Regions from separate parts of the Caballeronia sp. AZ7_KS35 genome, predicted to be linked through region 4. Evidence: riboswitches for the same ligand, from Rfam matches in the RefSeq annotation. Region 4 holds a riboswitch; each other region holds the start of a gene.
The links. Region 4 has a riboswitch for cobalamin ahead of NCT05_RS04255 (TonB-dependent receptor domain-containing protein). Riboswitches for the same ligand answer to the same signal wherever they lie in the genome.
Positions count from the first base shown of each region.

Region 1: another riboswitch for cobalamin. It lies ahead of cobG (precorrin-3B synthase); the one in region 4 lies ahead of NCT05_RS04255 (TonB-dependent receptor domain-containing protein).
Region 2: another riboswitch for cobalamin. It lies ahead of cobW (cobalamin biosynthesis protein CobW); the one in region 4 lies ahead of NCT05_RS04255 (TonB-dependent receptor domain-containing protein).
Region 3: another riboswitch for cobalamin. It lies ahead of NCT05_RS20345 (CbtB domain-containing protein); the one in region 4 lies ahead of NCT05_RS04255 (TonB-dependent receptor domain-containing protein).

Region 1 covers NZ_JALQDV010000032.1:109,256-116,586, forward strand. The annotation lists gene NCT05_RS20255 (cobalt-precorrin-6A reductase) at 1-586, opposite strand, end outside; gene NCT05_RS20260 (cobalt-precorrin-5B (C(1))-methyltransferase) at 583-1,680, opposite strand; gene cbiE (precorrin-6y C5,15-methyltransferase (decarboxylating) subunit CbiE) at 1,687-2,898, opposite strand; cobalamin riboswitch at 2,975-3,163, shown strand; gene cobG (precorrin-3B synthase) at 3,228-4,496, shown strand; gene NCT05_RS20275 (precorrin-8X methylmutase) at 4,489-5,115, shown strand; gene NCT05_RS20280 (precorrin-2 C(20)-methyltransferase) at 5,112-5,840, shown strand; gene cobJ (precorrin-3B C(17)-methyltransferase) at 5,828-7,331, shown strand, end outside.
Region 2 covers NZ_JALQDV010000032.1:119,357-126,687, forward strand. The annotation lists gene NCT05_RS20305 (magnesium chelatase ATPase subunit I) at 1-187, opposite strand, end outside; gene cobN (cobaltochelatase subunit CobN) at 184-3,960, opposite strand; gene cobW (cobalamin biosynthesis protein CobW) at 3,966-5,051, opposite strand; cobalamin riboswitch at 5,173-5,430, opposite strand; gene NCT05_RS20320 (cobalamin biosynthesis protein) at 5,477-5,902, shown strand; gene cobO (cob(I)yrinic acid a,c-diamide adenosyltransferase) at 6,152-6,754, shown strand; gene NCT05_RS20330 (cobyrinic acid a,c-diamide synthase CobB) at 6,758-7,331, shown strand, end outside.
Region 3 covers NZ_JALQDV010000032.1:127,184-134,514, forward strand. The annotation lists gene NCT05_RS20330 (cobyrinic acid a,c-diamide synthase CobB) at 1-229, shown strand, start outside; gene NCT05_RS20335 (DUF1289 domain-containing protein) at 226-471, shown strand; gene NCT05_RS20340 (CbtA family protein) at 506-1,288, opposite strand; gene NCT05_RS20345 (CbtB domain-containing protein) at 1,298-1,531, opposite strand; cobalamin riboswitch at 1,561-1,687, opposite strand; gene NCT05_RS20350 (histidine phosphatase family protein) at 1,736-2,302, shown strand; gene NCT05_RS20355 (DUF1428 domain-containing protein) at 2,362-2,733, shown strand; gene hmuQ (heme-degrading protein HmuQ) at 2,784-3,098, shown strand; gene NCT05_RS20365 (hypothetical protein) at 3,207-3,530, opposite strand; gene lhpI (bifunctional Delta(1)-pyrroline-2-carboxylate/Delta(1)-piperideine-2-carboxylate reductase) at 3,659-4,600, opposite strand; gene ppk2 (polyphosphate kinase 2) at 4,832-5,728, shown strand; gene NCT05_RS37025 (hypothetical protein) at 5,749-6,132, opposite strand; gene NCT05_RS20385 (efflux transporter outer membrane subunit) at 6,134-7,331, opposite strand, start outside.
Region 4 covers NZ_JALQDV010000001.1:888,215-895,545, forward strand. The annotation lists gene lgt (prolipoprotein diacylglyceryl transferase) at 1-533, shown strand, start outside; gene NCT05_RS04230 (SIMPL domain-containing protein) at 586-1,314, opposite strand; gene NCT05_RS04235 (EVE domain-containing protein) at 1,384-1,842, opposite strand; RNA gene ssrS (6S RNA) at 1,922-2,103, opposite strand; gene NCT05_RS04245 (cell division protein ZapA) at 2,209-2,523, opposite strand; gene NCT05_RS04250 (ATPase) at 2,520-2,888, opposite strand; cobalamin riboswitch at 3,156-3,453, shown strand; gene NCT05_RS04255 (TonB-dependent receptor domain-containing protein) at 3,535-5,415, shown strand; gene NCT05_RS04260 (FecCD family ABC transporter permease) at 5,412-6,440, shown strand; gene NCT05_RS04265 (ABC transporter ATP-binding protein) at 6,437-7,213, shown strand; gene cobT (nicotinate-nucleotide--dimethylbenzimidazole phosphoribosyltransferase) at 7,225-7,331, shown strand, end outside.

The DNA.
Region 1 (7,331 bases), on a different contig from region 4:
CCCGCCCGCCGCTGTTCTTGCTGACGACGACATCGATACGCGCCGCGTCGAACAAGGCGCGCTCGCCGGCGAGATCGAACGGACCGCGCGCATCGACAATGCTCGCGCGCGCGTTGCCCGGATGCGCGTCGAGACAGCGAATCGTCCAGTGCTGCGACGCGGGAATGTCGTGCAGATGCGCGAGCGCCTCGCGCCCGAGCGTGAAAAGCGGCCGATGAAACGGCGCGATGCATTCGACGATCTCGCGCCAGTCCGACGCCTCGCGCCAGTCGTCGCCCGCCTGCGGCTGCCATACGGGACGGCGCACCGCCCAGAGCGGCACGTCGGCGAGCGCGCAGGCATCGAACGCGTGGCGGCTCATCTGCGCGGCATAGGGATGCGTCGCATCGACGACGAGCGTGATGTGCTCGTCGCGCAGATATCGCACGAGCCCGTCGATGCCGCCGAAACCGCCGACGCGCACCGTGCACGCCAGATCGCCCGGCACGCGCCCGAGGCCCGCGAGACTGTAGACGTGCGTCGCAGGAAGCGCACGCGCGATCGCGAGCGCATCGCCGGTGCCGCCGAGCAGCAGCACGCGCGTCATGCCGCGCTCCCGACGATATTGCCCCGCCGGTCGATCGCGAAGGTCTCGACTTCGATGCCTGGCGGCAGCACGTCGAGCGCGACATCGCGCGCGCGTCGGCAGACGATATCGCCGAGCGCGATGCCTTCCGCGCGTGCGAGCTTGAGCGCTTCCTGACTCGTGTTGGCCGCGCGCATCGACGCCAGCAGTTCGGCGTTCGCGCCCGCATCGGCGGCCCAGACGGCGAGCAGCGGCAAGTCGATGCTCGAACTGCGGCTGTGCAGATCCATATGCCCCGCCGCGAGCTTGGACAGCTTGCCGAAGCCGCCGCACAGGCTCAGCTTGTCGACGCTCGCGCGGCGCAAATGCTTGAGCACCGCGCCCACGAAATCGCCCATTTCGATCAATGCGATGTCGGGCAGGCCGTAGCGCGCGCGCATCGCGTCCTCGCTCTGGTTGCCGGTGCACGCGGCGATATGCCGATACCCGTTCGCCCGCGCCACATCGATGCCCTGATGAATCGACGCGATGTACGCCGAGCACGAAAACGGTCTGACGATGCCGGTCGTGCCGAGTATCGACAATCCGCCGACGATGCCGAGGCGCGGATTCATCGTCTTCTGCGCGAGCGCTTCGCCGTTCTCCACGCCGATGGTCACGTCGAAACCGCCGCGATAGCCGACGCTTTTTGCGAGCGCGTCGAGATGCTCGGTCATCATCTTGCGCGGCATCGGATTGATCGCCGGTTCGCCGACGGCGAGCGCGAGGCCCGCGCGCGTCACCGTGCCGACGCCCGCGCCCGCATGAAAGCGCACGCCCGGTTCCTCCGACAGTCGCACGCGCGCGAACACGAGCGCACCGTGCGTGACGTCGGGATCGTCGCCCGCATCCTTGATGACGCCGGCTTCGGCGGCGGCGCTTTCATCGGGTAAACGGCGGCAGAACGAAAGCATCATCGTCACGCGCTGGCCCTTCGGCAGGACGATCTCCGCGCGCTCGCTCGTCTCACCGAGCAGCAAGAGGCGCGCGGCCGCGAGACTCGTCGCGGTCGCGCAGCTTCCTGTCGTGTAGCCGCTGCGCAGCGGCGCGGCTTTCTCCGGCGTCTCTTCACGCATGACGCATCACGGTTTGCTCGCGTGCAGGACGGTGATCGGCAGCGCCTGACGCCACGTGTCGAAGCTGCCGAGCGGTTCCGCCTGCGCGACGCCGATGCGCGTCAGCTCGCCGCCGTGGCGCGCGCGCCATTCGACGAGCGCCGCCTCGCTTTGCAGCGTCACCGCATTGGCGACGAGCCGCCCCCCCTGACGCAGACGCGCCCAGCACGCATCGAGCAGGCCCGGCACCGTCAATCCACCGCCGATGAACACCGCGTCCGGCGCGGGAAGGCCGTCGAGCGCGGCGGGCGCTTCGCCTCTGACGAGTTGCAGCGCGGGCACGCCGAGCGCATCGCGGTTGTATTCGATGAGACGCTGACGGCTCTCGTTCGCTTCGATCGCGATCGCCCGACACGCGCCATGCGCGCGCATCCATTCGATGCCGATCGAGCCGCAGCCCGCGCCGACGTCCCACAGCAGTTCGCCGGGCTGCGGCGCGAGGCGCGCGAGCGTCACGGCGCGCACGTCGCGCTTCGTCAACTGGCCGTCGTGGCGGTAGGCGTCGTCGGCGAGACCGGGCGTGAGCGGCGGCCCGGCGTGGCCGGCGTGCGTCCGGCACTCGATCGCGATGAGATTGAGCGCGGCAACGACGGGCTCGCGCCAGTCGTCGGCACGCTCGTCGATGCGGCGTTCGTCGCTGCCGCCGAGATGCTCGAAGACGGTCATGCGGCTCGCGCCGAAACCATGCGCGGTCAGAAGCGTGGCGACGGCGGCGGGCGTCGTGCCGTCCGCGCTCAGCACGATGAGGCGCACGCCGCGATGCAGATTCGCGAGCAGCGACGCCGCCGGCCGCCCGACGAGCGATACGCAGACGGCGTCTTGGAGCGCCCAGCACAGGCGCGCCGCCGCGAGCGACAGCGACGACGGCGCGGGAATGACGCGCATTTCGCCGTTGGCGACTTCGCGCGCGAGCGTCGCGCCGACGCCGAAGCACATCGGATCGCCGCTCGCGAGCACGCAGATGCGCGTTTTGCCGTCGCCGCGGTCGGCGAGCACGGCATCGAGCGAAAAGGGTTTCGGCCACGGCATGCGGCGCGCGGCGATGCGATCCGGCAGCAACGCGAGATGACGTTCGCCGCCGTGGATCGACTGGGCGTCGAGAAGCGCGCGACGCGCGGCGCGGGAAAGTCCGTGCCAGCCGTCTTCGCCGATGCCCACCACGGTCAGCCAGTTCGACATGCGCGGTCTCCTTGCTGCGATTCCGATCGCGTTCCCGGATACATGCCGGAAGCGCTCGGAGGGTCGATAAAAGCGGGCATAATACAGGTCCGTCGGCGCCCGGGGTCGTGAGACCGAGGGCTTAAAAGGGAACACAGCGAAACTGTGGCTGCCCCCGCAATTGTACGCAGCGAGTCCGCGCTCCACTGCCACTGGTTTTTACCGGGAAGGCCGGCGCGAATGTCGACCTGCCAGCCAAGAGACCTGCCGACCCAACGCATTCGCGCGACGCCGACCGGGCGGGGTGTACCGGTTCGCTCATCACGCGCGAAGCCCAACGGGTCACGCTTTTGAATTCTTTCGACCGCTCATCGCTCAACGCAACGCCGCGTGCTTCCGCATGCCCGGGCCTGATGCGCATCGTGCCCGCGCGCGATGGCGGCCTTGCGCGTCTGCGTCTCGCGGGCGGCGTGTTGAGCACGCGGGCGGCGCGGGCCGTCGCGCGCGCGGCTCGCGAGTACGGCTCGGGCGTGATCGAAGTGACCAATCGCGCGAATCTGCAACTGCGCGGCATTCGCGACGATGCCCACGCCGCGCTCGTCGACATCGCCCTCGACGCGGGCCTCGGCCCGTCGACGGCGGGCGCAGACGACATCCGCAACGTAATGCTGAGCCCGCTCGCGGACGACGGCACGCGCGCGCTCGCCGCGCGGATCGTCGATGCGATGCAGGCCGATGCGTCGCTGCATGCGCTGTCGCCGAAATTCGCGCTCCAGCTCGACGCCGGCGAGCGCCTCGCGATGCTCGATCATCCGCACGATCTTTGGCTTTCCGCCATCGACGATGGCGCGCGCTTCGCATTCGGCCTCGCCGGAACGATGCGCGATCCGGCGCTCGGCGCGATCTCGCGCGACGATCTCGTGATGTTCGTCCTGAACGTGTTGCGCAGCTTTCTCGCGCTGGCGACGCCTGAAGAACATCGCATGCGCGATCTGCTTGCGCGTATCGGCGTTGCGCGCTTTCTCGACGCCTTGCGTTTCGACGCCGATATCGCGACATGGACACGCGCACCCGCCGATGCATCGCTGCGTCTCGGCGCGCACGAGGAGCCGCATCGCGCGACGTGGTACGCGGGTGCGCAAACGCCGCTGGGCCGTCTCGATGCGACGACGCTCGAAGCGCTCGCCAATCTCGCCGACGCACACGGCGCAAGCCGCCTGACGATGACGCCGTGGCAAAGCGTGCTGATTCCCGGCCTCGCGGCGCATTCAGCGCATGACATGCTGCAAGGGCTGCACGCGCTCGGCCTTGCAACCGGCGCGCACAAACCGCTCGCGCGCCTCATCGCGTGCGCGGGTTCGGAACGCTGCGCAAAGAGCCGTGCCGATACCAAAGCCGATGCTCACCGGCTCGCCGCGCTCCTGCCTTCGGATGACGGGACGCAGGTGCATCTGAGCGGCTGCGAGCGTTCGTGCGCGGCGGCGCATCCGGTTCCGGTCACGCTCTACGCAGTCGCGCCCGGACGATACGACTTACATCGCGACGCACGAGCCGTCGCGCGCAATCTGACCATCGAAGAGGCGGCCGAACGGCTCGCCCGGAGCCATGCCGATGCTTGACTACATCCGCGACGGCGCGGAGATTTATCGTCAGTCCTTTGCGACGATCCGCGCCGAAGCCGACCTCGCCGCCATTCCCGCCGATCTGGAGAAGCTCGCCGTGCGGCTGATCCATGCGTGCGGCATGGTGGATATCGTGAGCGATCTGCGCTTCTCGCCCGGCGCGGGCAGCATCGGAAGAAAGGCGCTTGCAGCAGGCGCGCCGATCCTGTGCGATGCGCGCATGGTCGCCGAGGGCATCACGCGCGCGCGCTTGCCCGCCGACAACCGCGTGATCTGCACCTTGAGCGATCCCTCGATTCCCGAGCGCGCCCGCGCGATGCGCAACACGCGCTCGGCCGCCGCGCTCGAACTATGGCGTGCGCAACTCGAAGGCGCGATCGTCGCGATAGGCAACGCGCCGACCGCGCTCTTCCATCTGCTCGACATGATCGATGCCGGCGCGCCGAAGCCCGCGCTCATTCTCGGCTTTCCGGTCGGTTTCATCGGCGCGGCGGAATCGAAAGCGATGCTCGCCGCCGATAGCCGCGGCGTGCCCTTCGTCGCGCTGCTCGGCCGGCGCGGGGGCAGCGCGATGGCAGCGGCCGCAGTGAACGCACTTGCTTCGGAGGCCGAATGATGCGCGGACGTCTCTTTGGATTAGGCGTCGGCCCGGGCGATCCGGAGCTGATCACCGTGAAGGCGCTGCGGCTTTTGAAGACCGCGCCGGTGGTCGCGTATTTCGTCGCAAAGGGCAAGAAGGGTAATGCGTTCGGCATCATCGAATCGCATCTCGACGATACGCAGATGCGCCTGCCGCTCGTCTATCCGGTGACGACCGAAGCGCTCGAACCGCCGCTCTGCTACGAGACGATCATCAGCGCGTTCTACGACGAAGCCGCGCTCACGATATCCGGTCATCTCGAATCCGGACGCGATGTCGCCGTGATCTGCGAGGGCGATCCGTTTTTCTACGGCTCATACATGTATCTGCACGATCGTCTCGCAGCACGCTTCGATGCAGAGGTCGTGCCGGGCGTGTGCTCGATGCTCGGCGGCGTGGCCGTGCTCGGCGTGCCGCTCGTGTATCGCAATCAGAGCCTGTCGGTGCTGTCGGGCGTGCTGCCTGAAGACGATCTGAAGCGCCGTCTCGAAGCAGCCGATGCGGCCGTCATCATGAAGCTCGGCCGCAACTTCGAGAAAGTGCGGCGCGTGCTGGGCGAACTCGGCCTCGACGATCGCGCGTTGTATGTCGAGCGCGCGACGATGACCAACCAGCGCATCGTGCCGCTCGATGAAGTCGATCCGATGGCATCGCCGTATTTCTCGCTGCTCGTCGTGCCGGGGAAAAAATGGCGTGCATGAAGGCTTCCATGCCGATGGCGATCGTCGTGCTCGGCGCGGGCGCGCTCGATACCGCGCGTCGCATTCAGGCGCGCTTTCCGCAATCGCGCGTGCATGGACTGGCGAGCCGCGTGAGCGCGGACATCGCGTATGACGACTTCGGCGCGCACGTGCGTGGTCTGTATGCGTCGGGCGCGGCGATCGTCGCGCTGTGTTCCGCGGGCATCGTGATTCGCGCGCTTGCATCCTGTCTCGCCGACAAAGGCAACGAACCGCCCGTGCTCGCCATCGCGCAGGATGGCAGCGCCATCGTGCCGCTGCTCGGCGGCATGAGCGGCGTGAATGTGCTTGCGCGCGAGATCGGCGACGCCTTGCAAGTCGCACCCGCGATCACGACGAGCGGCGAATTGCGCTTCGGGAAATGTCTGCTGGCGCCGCCCGAAGGTTATGCACTTGCGGATATCGAGCAAGGCAAGCGTTTCGTGTCCGACCTGCTGGCGGGCGCGACGACGCGCATCGAAGGCCACGCGCCCTGGCTCGACGATGCCGCGCTGCCTCGCAACGACGATGCGCGTCTTGCCGTTCGCATCACGCCGCTTGCCACGCGCGATGAAAACAGCCTCGTGATTCATCCGCGTTGCGTGCTTGCGTGGATCGAAGATATTTCACACGACGATGACGTCGCCGAACGCGTGCGAGCTGCCTTGAACGAACGTGGTCTCGCACCGCTTGCGCTCGCGGCGTTGACTGCGCCCGCTCGCTACATGGCTTCGCGTCCGCTCGAAGATGCGGCGCGTGCGCTCGATGTGTCGTTGCGCTTCTGCGATGCCCCGCCATTCGCTCGCAACGATGCGCGAGGCGTTGCGCTGCACGTCAGCGATACGCCGATCGATGCGGGATCGATCGGCCATGCGCGCGGCACGCTGACGGTGATCGGCCTTGGTCCCGGCAAGGCGGAACTGATGACGCCCGCCGCAAGAAGCGCGCTTCACGACGCACAAGACGTGCTCGGTTACGAGACGTATGTGCGTATGGCGGGACCGTTTCGCGACGACCAGCGCGTGCACATCACCGACAATCGCGAGGAACTGCAGCGCGCGCGACACGCGTTCGAACTCGCGAGTGAAGGCCGACGCGTGATCGTGGTGTCATCGGGCGATCCCGGCGTGTTCGCGATGGCCGCAGCGGTGCTCGAAGCACTCGACGAAGGACGCGCCACGCATCCCGAATGGAATGCGGTGAAGCTTCAGATCGTGCCGGGCGTGTCGGCCTCGCTCGCGACGGCCGCGCGCGCGGGTGCGCCGCTCGGCCATGACTTCTGCGTGTTGTCGTTGTCGGATAACTTGAAGCCGTGGAGCGTGATCGAGAAGCGCATCGCGCATGCAGGCGAAGCGGATCTTGTGATGGCCTTCTATAACCCGCTGTCGAAGGCGCGGCCGTGGCAGTTCGATCGTGCGATCGACGTCGTGAAGCGATATCGGGACTCGGACACGCCGGTCGTGCTGGGAAGAG
Region 2 (7,331 bases), on a different contig from region 4:
GCTTCCCTTCGGGCAGCAACTCCGCGAGTGCGCGCGTCGCGGTGGATTTCGCGGTGCCGCGCGGCCCGCTCACGAGCACGCCGCCGATCGAAGGATCGACGGCCGCGAGCAAAAGCGCCTGCTGCAAGGGCGCCTGTGCGACGAGCGCCGAAAAAGGAAACACGGCAGATGTGATGGATTCGTTCAAGAATGTCGGCCTTCGATGTGCTGTTCGACATCGAGCAGATGCCGTTCGACCTGCTCGCGATAGCCAGCGGGTTGCTGCCACAGACCGCGTTGCATCGCTTCGAGCAGACGCTCGCAGATCGATTGCAACGCGTGCGGATTGTGCTGCGCAATGAACTCGCGCGTGTCGGCATCGTTCACATAGGCATCGGTGACCAGCGCGTACTGATGATCCGACACGACGCGCGCGGTGGCGTCGTAGCCGAACAGGTAATCGACGGTCGCCGCGAGTTCGGACGCGCCCTTGTAACCGTGCCGCTTCACGCCATCGATCCACTTCGGATTGACCACGCGTGAACGCACCACGCGCGCAATCTCTTCGTTCAGCGTGCGAACGCGCGGCGCAGCGGGATTGCTGTGATCGGCGTTATACGTCTGCGGCTGCACGCCCGACAGATAGCGCACGGCCGCGACCATGCCGCCCTGGAACTGGTGATAGTCGTTCGAATCGAGCAGATCGTGTTCGCGATTGTCCTGGTTCTGCACGACGACATCGAGCGTCGATAGCCGCGCGCCGAAGCTCGCGCGTGCTTCGACGCCATCGCCCGATTGCGAATACGCGTAGCCGCCCGCGCTTTGATACGCGGCGGAAAGATCCGCATCGGTCTGCCATTGCTTTGCGTCGATCAGTTCCTGCAGACCCGCGCCGTATGCGCCCGGCTTCGTGCTGAACACGCGCCAGCCCGCTCGACGCCGCGCGTCCTTCGTCTCGATGCCGCGCGCGATCAGCTCGTCGCGCTCACGAAGGATGCGCGCGCGGATCGGGTTGACATCGGCGGGCTCGTCGTCCAATTCGGCGACGGCCTGCACCGCCGCATCGAAGAGATGAATGAGATTCGCGAACGCATCGCGGAAGAAGCCCGATACGCGCAATGTCACGTCGATGCGCGGCCGGTTGAAGATCGAGATCGGCAGAATCTCGAAGTCGGTCACGCGATGACTGCCCGCCGCCCACTTGGGCCGCACGCCGATCAACGCGAACGCCTGCGCGATATCGTCGCCGCCGGTCCGCATCGTCGCCGTGCCCCACACCGACAAGCCGATTGCCCGCGGAAAATCGCCGTGATCCTGCACATGGCGTTCGACCAATGCGTTCGCCGACTTTACGCCGAGCGACCATGCGGCTTGCGTCGGCAATGCGCGCGTATCGACGGAATAGAAGTTGCGGCCGGTGGGCAGCACGTCCGGTCTGCCGCGCGAAGGCGAGCCGCTCGGACCCGGCGGCACGAAACGGCCTTCGAGACCTCGCTTCAGTTGCGTCAGCTCTTGCGGGCCGCACGCATCGAGCCGCGCGAGCACATCGCCACGCAGACGTTCGAGCACGAGCGATGCACGCGGTCCGGGCGCGGCTGCGTCAGCATCGGACAATAGTTGCATCGCTAACGATTCGAGGCGCTCGCGCGTATCGCCTTGATGACGCCACGGCGCTTCACTCACATCGGCAAGTGCTTGCGGACGCGGGCCGGTCCACGGCGCGGCCCAATCCGCATCGAGCGGATCGAAGATATCGGGCAATTGCAGATCCCGTGCGATCGCGACGATCAGGCTCGCGTTCGCGCCCTGGCCGTCGCCGATCGGAAAGCGGCCGAGCGCGAGCAGCGTGTCGCGTCGTTGCACGCCTTGCGGCGAGACACCGAATACATGCAGGCCGTCGCGAATCTGCGCTTCCTTCAGTTCGCAGAGATAGGCATCGGCGCGCGTGAGCAACGCGTCTTCACCCACGGTATCGCGTGGCGCATCCAGCCCGAGTTCCTCGTGCAGCCGGTTCTCGACGATGTTCGCGAGAATCGTCTTGCGCAGCAGCTTCGCGCGGCGCACATCGACCATCAACGCTTCGTAGTATTCGTCGACCTGACGCTCGAGATCCTGCAATGGCCCATAGTTCTCGGCGCGCGTGAGCGGCGGCATCAGATGATCGATGATCACGGCCTGCGCGCGGCGCTTCGCCTGACTGCCTTCGCCCGGATCGTTGACGATGAACGGATAGAGATGCGGCATCGGTCCGAGAATCGCATCCGGCCAGCACGATGACGACAACGCGACGCTCTTTCCCGGCAGCCATTCGAGATTGCCGTGCTTGCCGACATGCACGAGCGCATCCGCCTGAAAGCGCAGACGCAGCCAGAAATAGAACGCGAGATAGGAATGCGGCGGCACGAGTTCGGCATCGTGATAGCTCGCGTAATCGTTGCGCTGCCGCGAACGCGAAGGCTGAATGCCGATGAACACTTCCCCGCAGCGATAGCCCGCGATCATGAAACGGCCGCGTCTGATCGTCGGGTCGTCTTCGGGTGCGCCCCAGGTTTTTTCGAGCGCGGCGCGCGCATCGGCGGGCAGTGTGCGATACGCGTCGAGATAGTCATCGAGCGAAAGACTCTGCAACGCAGGGCGCATATCGCGGACGACGGGATCGTTGGTCACGCCTTCCGTCAACGCGGCGATGAGCGCATCGCCGTTCGCCGGCATGGTGCCGACGCGATAGCCTTCTCGCGCGAGCATCGACAGAATGTTGATCGCGGATGCGGGCGTATCGAGTCCCACGCCATTGCCGATGCGCCCTTCGCTCGCCGGGTAGTTCGCCAGCACGAGCGCGATGCGCTTCTGCGCGTTCGGCGTATGACGCAGCTTGGACCACCGCCGGCTCAGTTCGGCGACGAAGCGCACGCGCTCCGCGTCGGCCTGATAGCGCACGACATCCACCTGCGTATGCTTGCAGTGATATGCGAGCCCCTTGAAACTCACGGCGCGCGTGATGATGCGGCCATCGACTTCGGGAAGCGCGACATGCATGGCGACGTCGCGCGAATTCAGGCCGTGATTGTCCTTCTGCCAGTCATCGCGATTGCCGCCGCTCAGGATGACTTGCAGCACGGGCGCATCGCCCGCGACTTCGAATGCTTCGTCCTCGCCGATCACGCTCGCCGCAAAAGCCGTCGTGTTCAATACGAGCGATGCGCGATGCTGCGCGCACAAACGCTCGACCACTTCGCGGTTCACGCTTTCCTTGAGCGACGAAATCGCGATCGGCAACGGATTCATGCCTTCCTTTTCGAGCGCTTCGATGAGCGCATCGAACACGGCCGTATTGCCCGATTGCAAATGCGCGCGGTAAAACAGGATCGCGGCGACGCCCGCGCCTTCGGTCCAGCGCGCCTGCCAGTCGTCGATGACCGCGATATCGCGCTCGGGATGATAGATCGCGACGGCGGGCAGCGGACTCGGCGGCTGCGGCTCGCGCCCGAAGCCGAACGCGCGATGCGCGATCGCGCGTAGAAACTCCTCGGCATTGCGCGCGCCGCCTTCGCGCAGATAGCGCGACAGCTCGCGGCAAAACGCTGCATCGGCCGTGCTCTTGCCGATAAGATTCGGGTCCTCGGTGAGATCGCCCGAAAACATCGCGAGCATCTGCTTGCGCTCTTTCGCGAGCGCGACGAGCCGCTCGATGCCGTACGGCCAGTACGATTCGCCGCCGAGATGATCGACGATCACGACCTTCGCGTGACGCAATACATCGTCGACATAGAAATCGACCGATGCGGGCTGACGCAGAAACGATTGATTCGCGAGCCGCACGTCGGGAAAGCCCGGCTCGAGACGCGGAAACGCGCTCGCGAGCAACGCGAGCGTCGTATCGGCGGAGCTGAGCACGACGATCGGCGCGCTCGTCTGATCGATACGCATGACGCCCTGCGCGTCGTCGACGAAGCCTCCCGGCGTCGTGCGGAGCAGATGCATCGCGGTTACGCCTGCACGGGCGCGCTCGCGAGCGCGGCGTCGAACGCGCGTTGCAGCGTCGCGCGTTCGAGGTCTTCGCCGATCAGCACGAAGCGGCTTTGGGTCTTCGCTTCGCCCGCTTCCCAGCGGCGGTCGAAGTAACTGTCGAAGCGTCGTCCGACGCCTTGCACGACGAGCCGCATCGCCGCGCCCGGCAACGCAGCGAAACCCTTCACGCGATAGATCGTGTGCTGCTCGACGAGCGCATGCAGCGCGGCCAGCGCCTGCTCGCGCGATTCGACGTTGCCATGCACGACGACCGAATCGAACTCGTCATGATGATGATCGGCGTGGCCTGCTTCATCGGGCGAACCGTGATGATCGTGCCGCAAATGAATCGTCTCTTCCGATGCCGATTCGAGACCGAGCAATGTATGCACATCGAGCCTGCCCATCTGCGCGGGCACGATCTTCACTTCGGGCGGAATCTCGGGCCGCACGAGCGCTTCGACCTTTCGCAGCGCTTCATCATCCATGAGATCGGTCTTGTTGACGATGACGAGATCGGCAGACGAAAGCTGGTCCTCGAACAGTTCATGCAGCGGCGATTCGTGATCGAGATTGGGATCGGCCTTGCGTTGCGCATCGACGGCGACGGGATTCGCCGCGAACTGACCGCTCGCGGCAGCGGGTCCATCGACCACGGTCACGACGGCATCGACGGTGAATGCGTTCTTGATCGACGGCCAGTTGAACGCCTGCACGAGCGGCTTCGGCAAAGCGAGACCGGACGTTTCGATCAGCACGTGATCGATGCTCTCGCGCCGCTCGACGAGTTGTTCCATGACCGGATAGAACTCTTCCTGCACGGTGCAGCAGAGACAACCGTTCGCGAGCTCGTACAGATTGCGGTCTTTGGAGCCGGCTTCATCGTCGCAACCGATGCCGCAACCTTTCAAGATCTCCCCGTCGATGCCGAGCTCGCCGAACTCGTTGACGATCACCGCGATGCGCTTGCCTTGCGCATTGGAGAGGATATGCCGCATCAGTGTGGTCTTGCCGCTGCCGAGAAAGCCGGTCACGACCGTGACGGGAATCTTGCGGGTTTGCATCGTCGCTCCGTGGCTTCGGTTGCATGCGCTTCATGTCGCGCGATGCCTGGCAACGCGGCTGGATGAAAGGGAAACGCACGCTTTTATGGATCATGGGCCGCGCCGCATCCCCGCGACAGCAAGCCCCGCTCAAAGTCTGGCCGGTATCCGGGCTGACGACGACGCCGCTTCGCCTTCCCGCGCGTTTCTCACGCGCAGTGGCTTCGAAGCCGGCTTCCCGTACACGCGATGAAAATGCCGTGCGCGGTGAATCGCTTACCGTTGCGGGGGCAGCGCAGGTTGACGTGCGTTCGACGAATCGAAAGGAACGCGCCCTGCTTCCCGTTTAACTGCGCACGAGAGAATCCGCGCGCGAGCACCAAAACTGCGTGAAAGTCTAGGCCCGGCGGGCGCGAGCGTCAAGAAAGGTGGTAAGGTCGGCGCACATGGAATCCGTCATCGCTCACATGAATCAGCCCGCTGTCACGCGTCTTTCCGTGGGGATCGGCTGCAGGCGGGGCGCGAGCGCCGACGCAATCGAGCACGCCGTGCGCGGCGCTTTGGGCACGCTTGCGTTCGGCGACATCGCCATCATCGCGAGCATCGACGCGAAACGGCACGAGGCGGGACTGCTCGCGTTCTGCGAGCGTCATCGTCTGACATTGCGCTTCTACGGCGCCGATGAAATCGCGCAAGCGCCGCGCACGGCGATATCGCATCATGCAATGGCGCATATGAACGTCGATGGCGTATGCGAGCCTTGCGCGCTGCTCGCGGGCAACGCGCGAACGCTCATCGTGCCAAAGACGATCGATTGTGGCGTAACCGTCGCGATCGCAGCGATGCATGCGCCCCGCGCGAACGGAACATGAATACCGGTCTTGCGGTCGTGCGCGGACGCGGCGTTTCGGCGAGCGGCTTCGCCACGACCGGTTTGAACTTGTCGCGGCAAAGCCAGACGAGAACGCCAAGCGCGACGAGTTCCAGATAGAGATAGAGCGCGTCCATTTGCTTGCTCCTCGAGTCGGTGATTACGTTGATTGCATGATGCCTGCCGTCTGTTAGCGCAGAATTAAGCCGCCGCCTGTTGTACGATACGGCCGTCTTTCTCTGGAGCTCCCGTGAAAACCGATACCGAATCGCATCTGCGCATGACCCAGCGCCGCAAGGAAGGCCACGAGAAAAAGCAGGCCGCCGCCGATCACGAGAAAGGCCTTTTGATCGTGAATACCGGCAACGGCAAGGGCAAGACAACGGCCGCGTTCGGCATGGCGGTGCGCGTGCTCGGACACGGCATGAAGCTCGGCGTCGTGCAGTTCATCAAGGGCGCGCTGCATACATCGGAGCGCGATTTCCTCGGCGCAATCGCGCATTGCGATTTCGTCACCATGGGAGATGGCTACACCTGGAACACGCAGAATCGCGAAGCCGACATGGCCACCGCGCGCAAGGGCTGGAACGAAGCGCGCCGCATGATCGAGAGCGGCGAATATCAGATGGTCGTGCTCGACGAACTCAACACCGTGCTCAAGTACGAGTATCTGCCGCTCGATGAAGTGCTCGACGTGCTGAAGGCGCGGCCCGCGATGCTGCATGTCGTCGTGACCGGTCGCCACGCGCCCGATGCGTTGATCGAACTTGCCGATCTCGTCACGGAAATGCGGCTCGTGAAGCATCCGTATCGCGAGCAAGGCGTGAAAGCGCAACGCGGCGTCGAGTTCTGAGCGATGCCCGACTGCCCCGCTCTCTTCATCGGCGCGAGTGCGTCGCATCAAGGCAAGACCACGGTGACGGCGGCGCTTGCGCGTCATCACACGCGCCGAGGACTGAAGGTACGCGTGTTCAAGACCGGCCCGGATTTTCTCGATCCGATGATTCTCGAACACGCATGCGGCGCGCCCGTTTATTCGCTGCATCTGTCGATGGTCGGGCTCGATGCGTGCCGCGCGTTGCTCGCCAAGGCCGCGCGCGAGGCCGATCTCATTCTCATCGAAGGCGTGATGGGTCTCTTCGACGGCACGCCGAGCAGCGCCGATCTGGCCGCCACGTTCAACGTACCGGTGCTCGCGGTGATCGGCGCGCACGGCATGGCGCAGACGTTCGGCGCCATTGCGTTCGGGCTCGCGCGTTATCGCGAAGATGTGCCCTTTCATGGCGTGCTCGCGAATCGCGTTGCATCGGCGCGCCATGCGCAGATGTTGTCGGAGACTATCCCCGTCGACTTGCGTTATTGCGGCCATCTGTCGAATGCGGACGATATCGCCTTGCCCGAGCGTCATCTCGGTCTCACGCAGCCCGATG
Region 3 (7,331 bases), on a different contig from region 4:
CGCGATGCAGCGCATCGACACGACGCATGGCGCGATGACCGGTCACACATTCCACTACTCGACGCTCGACACGCCGATGCAGCCGGCGCTCAAGGCCGCTCATGCCACGACCGGCAGCGAAGGCGAAGCGCTCTATCGGCATGGTTCGGTGTCGGCCACTTACATGCACGCTTACTGGCCGTCGAATCCGGCCGCGGCCGCTGCGCTCTTTCGCGGCGAATCACTATGACAACGACGCAAGACGATCTCGCTTTCACCATCGAACGCGCGAAAGCGCAGGAACCCATCGGCTCGCCATGCACCGATGTCTGCAAGCTCGATCAGGAAACGGGCCTGTGCCTCGGCTGCTTCCGAAGCCGCGAGGAAATCAAGACCTTCAGATCGATGGACGATGCCGCGAAGCTCGATCTGTTCGATGAATTGCTCAAGCGTCGTGCGGCGAAAGAGCAAACGAAAAGCCCGCGTTCCTGACGAAGCGCGGGCTTCATGAGCGACGCCGAACCGCTTACGCCGCAGCCATTCTTCTCACCGCCGGCCGCTCGAGTTCACGCGCTGCGAGCGCACCGAACACGAGACCGAGCGTCGTCCATAACAGCGCCTGCATGCCGATAGCGGCCACGCGGAAATTCCACAGCAGCGAAGCGGAGAAATCCGCGGGCACTTCATCGACGGACGGCAGCGCGACCTGCGCCGCCACGATCACGACGATATACGCAGCCGCCGCGATGAGCGTCGCGTTCCACCCGCCATGCCGCGCCACCATGCGCCGCTGCAAGCGCACGGCGAAGACGGCAGCCGCGATGGAAATCGCCACCATGCCGAAGAAAAGCGCCGTGCGCGGCCCGATGGTCTCGGCATTGCCGACAGCGGGCGGATTGGGCGGGTACTTGAGGAACGGCACGATGGCGACGCTCACGAAGCCGAACAGCGCGAGCAATGCCGACGTGCCGCGCGCGCGCAACGCGCCGAGCCGTCCATAAGCAAACGCGAACACGAGCGAGAAGAGACCGCCGAGCGCGGTGCCGAACACGGCGACGCCGGTCAGAAGGCCGAGGCCAGCTTGCGTATCGCGAGACACGAGCGCTTCGTCGCCGTGATCGTGCGAATGCGCTGGCGTGGCAGCCGCATCGGCATGACCGTGCTCATGTTCGTGTTCATGCTCGTGCTGTTCCTCGAACGCGATGGCGCGTGCCACCGACGGTTCACCGAACCCACGCGCGAAGCCGAAGCCGATCAGGCCCGCGACCAGTCCCGCGATCATGCCGCGTATCAGCAAAGTGCGAATCATGATGCTTCCTCAGTGGCACGGAAAGCCGAGCAAATGCCGGCCGTCATGCACGAATTCGTGGACGTACGTGCCCGAGAAAATCGACGTCGCGCCCTGTTCGGCGCCGACGAAATAGATTGCGATCAGCAGAATGAGGCCGATGAAGACGGCCCACGGCAACACTTCACGCACCGGAATGGGCACGGGTGCATCGAGTGACGGGGAAACCGGAGCGGAAAAGACCGGCGCGTTGGAAGCATTCATGGTGGTTCTCCAGGGAAAAGCGCGTCCCGATTGACGAAGAGCATGCAGCGGGGTCTGACTCGCGGCGCCGCGCTTTCGCGTTGACGTACCGCACACAGTGGCGCGACCGTGCCGGGTTTGCACCGGCTTCCTCGCACTGCAAGCTTGCCATTCTATGATGATCCGCTGCAAAGTAAAACGATTCCGATTCGACCGCCACCTGCCTTGGAACTCATTCTTCTCTGTCACGCCGCCACGCGCGCGATGAAAACCGGGCACTTTCCCACCGGCGACGAACCTCCCGAGCGCGATGCGCGCGCGCAGCTCGCGTCATTGCACGCCTTGCCCGACACGCGCGTGATTGCGAGTCCCGCGCGCGTCGCGCGTGAAACGGCGGCGTGGATCGCGGATGCATTCGAGATCGTTCCCGCGTTCGACGACATCGACTATGGCCGCTGGCGCGGGCATTCGATACGCGAAACGGGCGAGCGCGAACCGGAACATGTCGCTGCATGGCTCGCGGATCCCGATGCGCGTTCGCACGGCGGCGAAAGCGTCGCCATGCTCGCCGCGCGCGTCGCCGAGGGCTTCGCTTCGATCGACCGGCTCGACGCGGGGCGCTGCATCGTCGTCACGCATGCGATCGTCGTGAAAGTGGCGCTCGCGCATGCGCTTCGCATGCCGCTCACATCGATCTATGGGATGAACTTCGCGCCGCTCTCGTCCACGGTGCTGGAACGCGCCTCGCCCGCCGATACGTGGACCGCCCTGAACTTCGCTGCATACGAATAGCTCAAAGCAGACAGCGCATCGCGTGCGCGGTGCGCGTTCGACTCAACCAGGAGACTCAGATGGCGCACTACGTGGATGGATTCGTCGTACCTGTACCGATCGACAAGGTCGACGCTTATCGCCGCATGGCCGAAGCCGCCGGCAAGATCTGGCTGGAACACGGCGCACTGGAGTTCGTGGAAACCATCGCCGACGACGTGAAGCCCGGCAAGCTCACATCGTTTCCACAGAGCGTGCAGATGAAGGAAGGCGAGACCGTCGCGTTCTCGTATATCGTCTACGAATCGCGCGAGCAGCGCGATAGCGTCAACGCCAAAGTGATGGAAGACCCGCGCCTCAAAACGATGATGGAATCCGGCGAGACGCCGTTCGATCCTCAACGCATGTTCTTCGGCGGCTTCACGACCATCGTCGAACTCGGGCGCGACTGATCGTTCTTATCCGCTCAATCGAGTCACTACTTCGAAGGAACCGCATCGACATGTATATCGCCATGAACCGCTTCAAGATCGTGCCCGGCGCCGAAGCCGACTTCGAACGTCTGTGGACGAGCCGCGATACGCATCTGAAGGATGTGCCCGGGTTCGTCGAGTTTCATCTGCTCAAAGGGCCGGTGAAAGACGATCACGTTCTGTATTCGAGCCATACGATATGGGCGAATCAGGCAGCCTTCGAAGACTGGACGCGTTCGGACGCGTTTCGCGCCGCGCATCGCAATGCCGGCGGCGAGACGCGCCAGCTTTATCTCGGTCATCCGGAATTCGAGGGCTTCGAAGTCATTCAGACCGTCAAATAGAGCGGTCAAGGCGCAACCGAACGTTCGCGCACTTTTCAGCGAGCACGCGCGTTTTACACACGTGTGAAAAAACGCGCTTCGCCGAAGCTGTCTTTTCAGACGTGTTTTCTAGGCCTTTGCGCCGCGCGCCATGCGCTGCAGCGTCGATGAATCGATCGCCGCCGCGCAGATTCGCACCGCTTCCTTCAGCGTGCGCGGACGCCCCGCACCGAATTGCGATTCCAGCATCGCGACGGCGCGCAGACGCTCGTCATTGCCGAGTTTCTCGCCCGTCGCAAGCTCAAGAACCGAGATGAAATAAGCCGCAGGCGGCGCCGCGCTCGCATGCGGAGTCGTCTGGCGTTCCCCGTCCGCCGCGCCACCCGCGCCCTCACGTCCGTCGTCGCGCGCCGGAATCCACGGGTGCCACTTGCTGTCGTATCGACTTTTCATGGGTTAGTTCGCTGGCTCGATTGCTGTGGCGCACCTTGGCGCCGTTTGTCATGTGACGCTTATGGCGTCTCTGTCATTAAAGAGACCTACAGCAAGTACCGTTCCAAGCTGGCGTTCCCTTGCACGGCCTAGCGCGCCGCGATGCTTTCCTCCGACAAAACCGCACGCGCGACGCGACATGCCGCAAGATCCCAAGCCGCGCAGCCGACCGATTTGAACATCACCGGTTGCAATGCATCAACGGCTTTGGACGGCGCCGCGAGCGCGACCGCCAATGCGTGCACATCGTTCCATTCGACGCTCGCGAGAATGAAATCGCCTGCTTCGTGACGCGCGCCCGCAGGGTCGTCGACGTAAAGCGCGCTTGCATGCACGGTCGCGGCGGCGATCTCGGCGGCATCGGCGGTGAATGCGCCCACGCCGATCACGAGGCGGCCCGCGCGCGCGGGCAACGTATAGACCGGCGTCTTGCTCGTGGTCGCGGCGATGACGACATCGATCGAATCGGGAATCGTGGACTCGTCGAGCGCGGCAAGCTGCTTCGAAAGCGATGCATGCGCCGCACAGAACTCGCGCGCCCGCCCGGGACGGGAGCCTTGCACGAGGATGCGCGCATCGGGATAAATAGCGGCGAGCGCCTCGACGTGATACGCAGCCTGCTTGCCCGTACCGATGACGAGCACCTCGCGCGGCGCGGCATCGTGAAGCGCGCGGATCGCGAGCATCGATACCGCCGCCGTGCGCCGGCCCGTCACCGTCGGGCCATCGAGCATGAATTGCGGCACGCCTGTCATGGCATCGTAGGCGGTCACCTGACCGTGGATCGTCGGCAGGCCGAGCGCGCCGTTGCCCGCGCAAACGTTCACGAGCTTGTGCATCGCGAGATCGGCGGCGCTCGCGGGCATCGACAACATCACGCCGCCTTCGATCGGCACCACCATGCGCTCTGGACTCACGATGCGTCCCGCCGCGTAATCGAGCATCGTCGCGGCGAGGGTGTCGACAAGCCGGTCATACGGCACGAGGCGCGCGGTTTGAGCTTCGTCGAAACTATGGATCGTTGCGGTCATCGCGTTCGCTCGCTTGATATGGGGAAGATGAAATCGAACTTCAAAATGCCATCGAAGTGCCGGAACATTCTAACGGCGCGCGACGCCGCGTCATAAAGCAGCGAATCGCTCGCTAGAATGAACGAATCAGCCGCTGTCATGTGACTGCCATCGAATGTCGTCACAATCGGCCGTCCCGCGCCGCGACCGTCATCGCGACGGCGGCAGCCCAAGAACGCCACGGAGCCCCTCATGAACACGACGGAAAAGCAGCGCCGTTTCCACGCCGACATCATCGACAGCTACGACGAAGAGTTCGAGATGGAGATCGACGATCGCTTCCTGGACGGCGAATCGACTTTCTCCGATGAAGAGCGTCAGTTACGCAAGACCTATTTTCGCGAGCTGTTTCGCTTGCAAGGCGAACTCGTGAAGCTGCAGGACTGGGTCGTGCACGAGGGGCATCGGCTCGTGGTGCTGTTCGAGGGACGCGATGCGGCGGGCAAAGGCGGCGCGATCAAGCGCATCACGCAACGGCTGAATCCGCGCGTGTGCCGCGTGGCCGCCCTGCCCGCGCCGAACAATCGCGAGCGCACGCAATGGTATTTCCAGCGCTACGTGTCGCATTTGCCGGCGGCGGGCGAGATCGTGCTGTTCGATCGAAGCTGGTATAACCGCGCGGGCGTCGAGCGCGTGATGAACTTCTGCACGGACGAAGAGTATGAGGAATTCTTCCGCTCGGTTCCCGAGTTCGAGAAGATGCTCGTGCGAAGCGGCATTCAGATCGTGAAGTACTGGTTCTCGATCACCGACGACGAACAGGAAGTGCGCTTCCAGGCGCGTATCGAAGATCCTTTGAAGCAGTGGAAACTGAGCCCGATGGACCTGGAGAGCCGCCGCCGATGGGAGGCCTACACGGCGGCCAAGGAAGTGATGCTTCAGCGCACGCACATTCCCGAAGCGCCGTGGTGGGTCGTGCATGCCGTCGACAAGAAACGTGCGCGCCTGAACTGCATTCATCACTTGCTGAGTCAGGTGCCGTATCACGATGTCGAGCATCCGCCGATCGAACTGCCCGACCGCGTGTTCAACCCCGATTATTTGCGCCAGCCCGTGCCGGATGAGATGTACGTTCCCGAAGTGTATTGAGGTCGATAGCGCGGCGCGCGTCAGCAGCAGTTGTTGCAGGGCAGATGCTTCACGCTCGCGCCATTGCGCTGACGCGAAACCGCATGACGCAGCGCGAACTGATATGCGTGCTGCGAACCTCTCAATACCATCACGAACATTACTTGCGCGAGATTGAAGTCGAGCGTGACCATCAGGCGCGTCAACAGTAGCAGTGGCAACACCACCGCCGGCTGATACAGTTGTTTTGCGATCAAGTCTTTCATCATCGGCTCCCTATCCCATGATTGAAATTCTATGGATTCGAGCCGTGCGGATAAACGCCCCGCAGGTGAAGACATATGTTCCGGGAGGCGAACAATCGAGCTGTCATCGATGCGCGCCCCGAGAAAAAATGGCCCTGCGCGATGCAGGGCCATCTTCATGCTACTTCTGCGCGAGACTCGGCTCGGGCACCGGCGTGGGCTTCGCATCGCCCCAGCCGCCGCCCAGTGCGCGGATCAAATTCACCGTCGATACCGCCTGCGTGCCCCGCAACTGCACCGAGGCGCGCTGCGTCTGCAATACGGTGCGCTCCGCATCGATCACGTCGAGGTAATTCACCGCGCCTTCGGTGTACTGCGTGCGCGACAACTGCGCGGCACGCACCGACGCCTTCACTGCATCGTCCTGCGTCGCGGTCTGATCTTCGAGGATGCGCAGATCCGACAGATTGTCCTCGACCTCGCGGAACGCAACGAGCACCTGCTGACGATAGTTCGCCGAATCCTCTTCATATATCGCGCGCGCATTCGCGAGATTGCCCTTGCGACGGCCGCCATCGAAGATCGGGATATTCAGCGCCGTACCCGCGAACGGCCCGAGCAGGAATGTGCGGCTCGACCACTTGAAGAGATCGCCGAGCGTCGCGGATTCGAAGCCGCCCGAGCCCGTCAACGTGAGCGACGGGAAGAACGCCGCCTTCGCCACGCCGATACGCGCATTGGCCGCAGCCATCGCGCGTTCCGCCGCCGCGACATCGGGACGACGTTCGAGCAGCGCCGAAGGCAAACCGGGCGGCACGCGCACCGTTACCGGCTTGAGCGGATTCGCGGCCATCGTGAATTCGGCGGGCGACTTGCCGAGCAATACCGCGAGACTATGTTCCGATGCCGCGCGCAGACGTTGCACCGTCATCGCATCCGAACGCGCTGTCGCGAGCTCGGACTTCGCGCGGGCCACGTCGAGTTCGCTGATATCGCCTTCGGTGTAGCGGCGTTGCACGAGCTTCAACGCTTCCTCGCGTAGCTGCACGGTGCGCGTGAAGACATCGCTTTCCGCATCGAGCTCGCGCAGATTGAAGTAGTTCTGCGCGACGTCAGCCTGCAATGCCAACTGCACCGAACGGAACAACGCCTCGCTTTGCTGCGTGTCCGCGTTCGCGGCTTGCACCGAGTTCGACACGCGGCCGAACAGATCGACTTCATACGACACGCTCGCCTGCGCGCGCCACAGCGTTTGCGCAGGCACGTTGCCATCGGCGGGCAGGAACTGCGATGCCGGCGAGAACTTCTCGCGCGTCGGGCCGAAGCCCGCATCGAGCGTCGGGAACAAGCCCGCCCGCGCCGTCTGGTTGATCGCGCGC
Region 4 (7,331 bases):
TGCAGGTGACGGATTTCGTCGCGCCGATGGTGCCGCTCGGTCTCGCGGCGGGGCGACTCGGCAATTTCATCAACGGCGAGCTGTGGGGCCGCGTGACGGACCCGAACGCGCCGTGGGCGATGCTCTTCCAGAACTCGACGAACGACGACGCCGTGTGGCTCTCGAAGAATCCGCAGCTCGACGCGCAGTATCACCTCACGGAAATTTTTCAGCGTTACCACATGCTGCCGCGTCATCCGTCGCAGTTGTACGAAATCGCGCTGGAAGGGCTCGTGTTGTTTATCGTGATCTGGACGTTCTCGCGCAAGCAGCGTCCGGTCGGCGCGATTTCGGCGCTGTTCCTGATCGGTTATGGACTCGCGCGCTTCACCGTGGAATTCGCGCGTGAGCCGGACGATTATCTCGGCTTGCTCGCGCTCAATCTCTCGATGGGCCAATGGCTTTCGCTGCCGATGATCGTCGCCGGCGTGGTAATGATGGTGTGGGCCTACAAGCGCAATCTGCGCCTGCCGCCCGAATCCGCAAAGGCTTGAGGAAAGAGCGGGGCGGTCGAACGCCGCCCCGCGTGAACAGCGGGAGCGACGTTTAGCGTCCCATTTGTACGGAGCCGGAAACGTCGACGGTCACCGTGGTCGTGCCGGCTTCCATCGCGATCGGGGCCATCTTCGCATCGGCGCTCATCGCGCGCGATTGCATCATCATGACGGGACGCGGCTGCGCGCCGCTCCGTCCGACATTCACTTCCCGAATCGTGAAATTGCTGTAGCCGAAGCCTTGCGCGGCGCTTTGCGCCTGCTTGCGGAACGAATCGATGGCTTGCGAGACGAGCTTTTGCTCGGCCGCGCGCTGCGCTTCGGGCGACAGCGAGAACGCGACGCTACCCACTTGCATCGACGAACTCATCTTGCCCGCGAGCTTCGATGCCGCCGCGAAGTCATGCGATTCGAGCACGACTTCCGTGCGCCCGCGCCACGCGGAAATCTTGCCGTCGCGATCCGTCGACGGATAGACGGTGAACGAGCCGCTCTTCGCGGTCACGCCGTCGACACCTTTGGCTTCGCGTAACGCGGCCTCGGCGCGCTGATTGAGCGTGCTGGTGAGCGACGACGGATCGGCCGCTTCCTGTTCGTAGAAGAGCGTGATGTTGACGACATCCTGCGGCACTTGCGCGCTCGCTTGTGCGGAGAGCGAGAGCACGCCCGAGGGCTGTGGCTGCGTCATCACCGTCTGCGCAGCGGCGGTTTGAGACAACGTAAGCGCGGCACCGGACATCGCGAGCAGGGCGAAGGCGGCGGCGGTTTTCTTATTGAGCATCGAAGGACTCCGTGACATCGCGTACGTGCGACGGGATTTAGTCGCAGTCGTGAAGTCGTAAGTTCCTTGTTAGACGAGGTGCTCGGTAATAAATCGCCATTGCGCTTCGGTCACGGGCGTGATCGAGAGCCGGTTGCCGCGCGCGAGCACTTGCATGTCGGCAAGCTCTGGATGTTCGCGCAACGCGGCGAGCGATATGAGCGGCGTCTTCTTCACGAACTTCACGTCGACGAGCATCCAGCGCGGCGTTTCCTGCGTCGATTTCGGATCGTAGTAATCGCTCTTCGGATCGAATTGCGTGGGATCCGGATACGCCGTCGAGCACACTTTCGCGATGCCCGCGATGCCCGGCTCCGGGCAGCTCGAATGATAGAAGAGCACGCCGTCGCCGATCTGCATCTGATCGCGCATGAAGTTGCGCGCCTGATAGTTGCGTACGCCCGTCCACGGCAAGGTTTTTTTCGGCGCGTGCGCGAGATGATCGATGCTCGCTTCGTCCGGTTCGGACTTCATCAGCCAGTAGCGCATGGTCGTGTGCATGAATCGAAGAGCGAACGGCAGGGACAAACGAAAACGGCATCGGAAAAACCGATGCCGTTTCTTGAATGAGGTCCCCGCCACAGCCGCTAGGCCGGCATCCTGAACCTGGGTTCAAGATTGGTCGCGGTAAGCAACACTTCGGGTACATCGGACTAGCGACGCGCGCGCCCGTGCTGCAAGGTTCCGCAACCGTGCCAATGTAGCATTGGTTCAAGGAATATATGACCTTGGCGTACCAGGCAGGGAAACGTCACTCTACACCAATCGTTTGCCTTCTGCAGCCTCTTCACGCTACTTCGGCAGTTTCTTTTTTCGATTGACATTGCGCGCTGATTGACTCGACGCGCATCTGCCTTATTGCGCTTCGTGTTGCGCAATGACCGCGCCCAATTGCTCGTTCATCGAGTGCATCGTGCGGCGGATTTCTTCGGCGGGGAAGGCCTCGCCGTGACGCACGCTGTCCTGCAGCTTAAGCAATTCCGACGCCAGCGAAAGCGCCGCCATCACCGCGATGCGATCCGTGCCGCGCACGCTGCTTGCATTGCGCACTTTGTTCATTTCGGCGTCGACGCGCGCGACGGCTTCACGCAATGCGCCTTCGGTTTCCGGCGAGCACGCGAGACGATACGGCTGCCCGAGAATGGATACTTCGATCTGCGTGGTCGTCATGCCTTCTCTCCCTGATGATGCTCGCCGTGCAATTCCGTTTCATGTGCTTCCCGGGAATCGGCTTCGAGGAGATCGAGTTGATTGTCGGACTCGGCATGTTGCGCGGACTTGCCGCGCGGCAGCTTTTCGAGAATCGCGTTCAGGCGGATTTGCGCGTCGTCGATTTTCGCGGACAGCGAATCGCGTTCGGACTGCAGCGTATCGCGCTCTTCGCGCACTTGCGCGAGCTCGGCCTGCACGTTCGCATAGTCGGCGCGCAGCTGTTCGAGTTGTTCCTGCAGCGCTTGATGCGCCTGCTTGTGGCGCTCGCTGATCTGGATCAGCCGGCCGATGTTTCCTGACAGTGATTCGAGTTCGTTGAGCATGTGCTGCGTCCTCTAAAGACCTCGCATTTTAGCGCGGTTCAACGGAGCTTCCGATAAATGTCTCGTTTCGAGACGTAACAACACGCGATCTAGCGCTTAATCCTTCGAATCAAGCGCATGTCGCGATGCATTCGTGTGCAGAAAACGCGAGCGCCCCGCAACGCTCGTGATGACAGGCCGGCCGCTTCTCTTTCGCTTCTCGTTCGATTCGTCATGCGCCGCGCCAGTCTGCCCGCGCGGTTTTCTTGACGGCCCCGAACCGCGCTCCTACACTTGCCGCACTTTTGGTGCTCGCATCCGCGGATCTCGTGGATGCAGTCAAACGGGAAACAGGGAGCGAAGTCGCCGCAATCGACGACGAGCCAACCTGTGCTGCCCCCGCAACGGTAAGCGACCGCAACGCAAGTTGCAAGTCGTCTCATGCGCGTTTTTGCCGCGCGAGCGTGTCGAAATTCGTCGCACGCGCGCGACTGCAAGAAACGTGTCGATGCCACTGCGCGCCATGCGCGGGAAGGCGAGACGATTGATCGCCAGCCCGGATACCGGCCGGAGTCCGACGCATCGGCGCGCATGGCGCGGTGCGTTCGTCGCGCATCGTCCTCGCGGGGAGCGGGGTCGCGCTCACGCGAAACGGAACACTTCACACATGGTATTGCCACTGGCCGCGCTCAGAAGCGGTCTCTCCCGTCATGGCGCGCTCGTTGCGGCCATCGGCGCCTTGCCGTTCGCCGGCGCTGCACAGGCGGCCCAGACGGAAGACAGCACGCAAACGCTTGCGCCCGTCGTCGTCACATCGACGCGCGCGCCGCAGCCGCTTGCCGAATCGATTCCGCAGACATCGCTTTTTGACGAGCAGGACATCGCCGATGCAAACGCAAGCGACGCGCTCGGACTCGTCGCGCTCGCGCCCGGCGTGCAGATCACGCGCAACGGCGGACCGGGCTCGAACTCGGGGCTTTTCATACGCGGTGCGGCGTCGTCGCAATCGCTCGTGCTGATCGACGGCGTGCGCGTCGAATCGGCGTCGCTCGGCGCGGCACAGCTATCGCAATTGATGCTCGACCAGATCGGGCGCGTCGAGGTCGTGAACGGCAACGTGTCGGCACTCTATGGATCGAATGCGATTGGCGGCGTCGTGCAGATCTTCACGAAGGAAGGCGAGGCGCATCCGCCGCGCTTCAACTTCGAGGCGGAGTACGGCAGCTATCACACGCAGCGGCAATCGGCGGGCGTGAGCGGCGCGCTCGACAAGGACGGCCGCACGACCTTCAGCGTGAACGTCTCGCGCGAGAAAACCGACGGCTTCTCGTCGATCGATCCGGGAATCGCGCCCGGCGCCAATCCGAACGCGAACGGCTATCTGAACGAGAGCGTCGCGGCGACGCTGCGTCACGAGTTCAGCGACAAGTGGGACGCGGGCGTGCGCTTCCTGCAATCGAACGGCATCAACAGTTTCGACGATGCCTATGGCCAGCCGACCGATATCAACGAAACGCACGATCGCGTGCGCTCGGCGTCGGTGTTCGCGAACGGCCGCGTCACGGATAACTGGACGACGCACTTCACGATCGCGCAGGGACAGGACCGCGCGAACATCGAGCAGAACGGCGTCTATACGAGCCGTTTCGATTCGGAGAACCGGCAATATACGTGGCAGAACGACGTGCGGATCAGCGACGCGCACAAGCTGCTCTTCGGCTACGAGCATCTCGATCAGACGCTCGATTCCGATCAGTTCAGCGCGCCCGACCGTCATGTGAATTCGATGTTCGCGGGTTACGTGGGGCACATCGGCGCGAACGAGTTGCAGGCGAATCTGCGCCGCGATCAGTATTCCGATTTCGGCGGCGCGAACAGCTACTATCTGGGCTACGCGTATAACTTCGACGCGCACTGGAAGGCGAGCGCGAGCTATTCGGCCTCGTTTCGCGCGCCGAGCTTCGACGATCTCTACTATCCGCTGAGCGGTAATCCGTCGATTCAGCCGGAGCGGAGTCATTCGGTCGAGGCGGCGTTGCAGTACGCATCGAATGCGCTCGGCGTGGTGCGCGTGACGCTTTTTCAGACGCGCTATTCGAATTTGATCGATTACGTGTCCGACGGCGGCTTCTACTATGTCGCGCAGAACGTCGGGCGCGCGAAGGTGCAGGGCATCGAGGGATCGTGGGCGGGGCACGTCGGCGCAACGGATGTGCGCACGGGCGTCACGTTCCAGAATCCCGTCGACGAAACGAATCACGAGGATTTGACGCGGCGCGCGCGGCATTTCGCGACGCTGACGGCGCATCGCACGATCGGGCCGTGGCGCGTCGGTGGCGAATGGATCGTGAGCGGTCAACGCAGCGATTACAATTCGACGCTCGCGGGCTACGGCATCGTGAATCTGTCGGCGCGCTACGACATCTCGAAGTCGTGGTACGTCACGGCGCGCATCGACAACCTGTTCGACAAGGACTATGAACTTGCCTACTCGTACAACACGCCACGACGCGGCGCGTACATCACGTTGGGCTGGCATCCGTCGTGAGCCGCGTGGCTGAACGTCCGCGCGCGATGGACGCGAGCCGCGCCACCGCGATCTGGATCGCGCTCGGCGCAGCGACGCTCGTCGTGCTGGTCGCGTCGCTCGCGATGGGCAGCGTCGCATTGCCCGTATCGCGCGCGATCGGCGCGCTCTTTCACGCGCACTCGGCGACGCCCGATATCGCCGATGACATCGTGCTGACCTTGCGTCTGCCGCGCGCGCTCGCGGGCTTCGCGTCGGGCGCATTGCTCGCGTTCGCCGGCGCGCTGCTGCAAGTGCTGTTGCGCAATCCGCTGGCGGAACCGTACGTGCTCGGCGTATCCGGCGGCGCGGCAACCTTCGCGCTTGCCGCGATGCTCGGGTCGCTGCCGTGGTGGGGCGTCGATATCGCGGCTTGCGCGGGCGCGTTCGCATCGATCGTACTGGTCCTCGGACTCGCGCGCAAGGACTTGTGGCAAAGCGGACAGGACGCATCGCCGAGGCTCTTGCTGACGGGTGTCGTGATCGCATCGGGATGGGGCGCGCTCATCACGCTGATCCTGAGCGTCGCGCCCGAGAACCGTTTGCGCGGCATGATCTTCTGGCTGACGGGCGATCTCAACGGCGCGGCGGCGCCATGGCCCGCGCTGATCGCGCTCGCCGTCGTGCTCGCGGTCATCGTTCCCGTCGCACCGCAACTGAACGTGCTCTTGCGCGGCGATACGACCGCGCGCGCGCTCGGCGTGCCGGTCGAGCGCTTGCGTCTGCGCGTGTATCTCGTCGCATCGATCGCGGCGGCGGCCGCCGTGACGACGGCGGGCACCATCGGCTTCGTCGGGCTCGTCGTGCCGCATCTGTTGCGCCTCGCGTTCGGCAACGATCAGCGCATGCTCGTGCCCGCCGCCGCGCTCGCGGGCGGACTCGCGGTGATGGCCGCCGATCTCGTCGCGCGCACGGTGATCGCGCCCGCGCAATTGCCGGTCGGCGTCGTCACGGCATTGATCGGCGTCCCGATGTTCCTGTGGATGCTGCTGCGGAGGCCGCGATGATTTTGCGGCTCGACGCCATCGTGCTTCGCGCGGATAAGCGCACGCTCATCGACGGGCTCACGCAGTCGATCGAAGCGGGCGAAATGTGGTGCATCGCCGGGCCGAACGGCGCGGGCAAGACGACGCTCATCAACGTGCTCGCCGGGATTGCGAAAGCCGCATCGGGCAGCGTGTCGCTCGACGGCCGCGCGCTCGCGTCATGGCGCGCGACGGAACTCGCGCGCGCACGCGCTTTGATGCCGCAAGCCGCGCACGACGCCTTCAGCGCGAGCGTGCTCGATACCGTGCTGCTCAACCGCTTTCCGCATCTCACCGGCTGGGGCTGGGAGAGCGACGAGGATCGCGCCGCCGCGTACGCCGCGCTCGAAACGTTGGGTCTCGCATCGTTCGCGTCGCGCGACGTGCTGACGCTTTCCGGCGGCGAACGCCAGCGTGTCGCGCTCGCCGCCGTGCTGTGCCAGAACGCGCCGCTGCTGTTGCTCGACGAACCGCTTTCGCATCTCGACCTGCATCATCAGATCGATTGCCTGCACGCGTTGCGCGACGCGGCGCGCGCGCACAAGCGCACCGTAATCTTCTCGTGCCACGATCTGAATCTCGCGCGCCGTTTCGCGACACACGCGCTTCTGCTCGACGGCAACGGCGGCGCTCATGCGGGACTCGTCGCCGACGTGCTCACGGCCGAACGCGCGAGCGCCGCATTCGGCTATCCGCTCGCGTTGATTCGCGATGGCGAGCACGAAGCGCTCGTGCCTTCCATCCCTCGCTCATGAAAGGAATTCCGATGTCCACGAATAACGGCATCCCGATGCCCCGCGCGCTCGACCGCGCCATCGAAGGCGAACTGCGCCGCATCATCGACACGAAGACGAAGCCGCCCGGCAGTCTCGG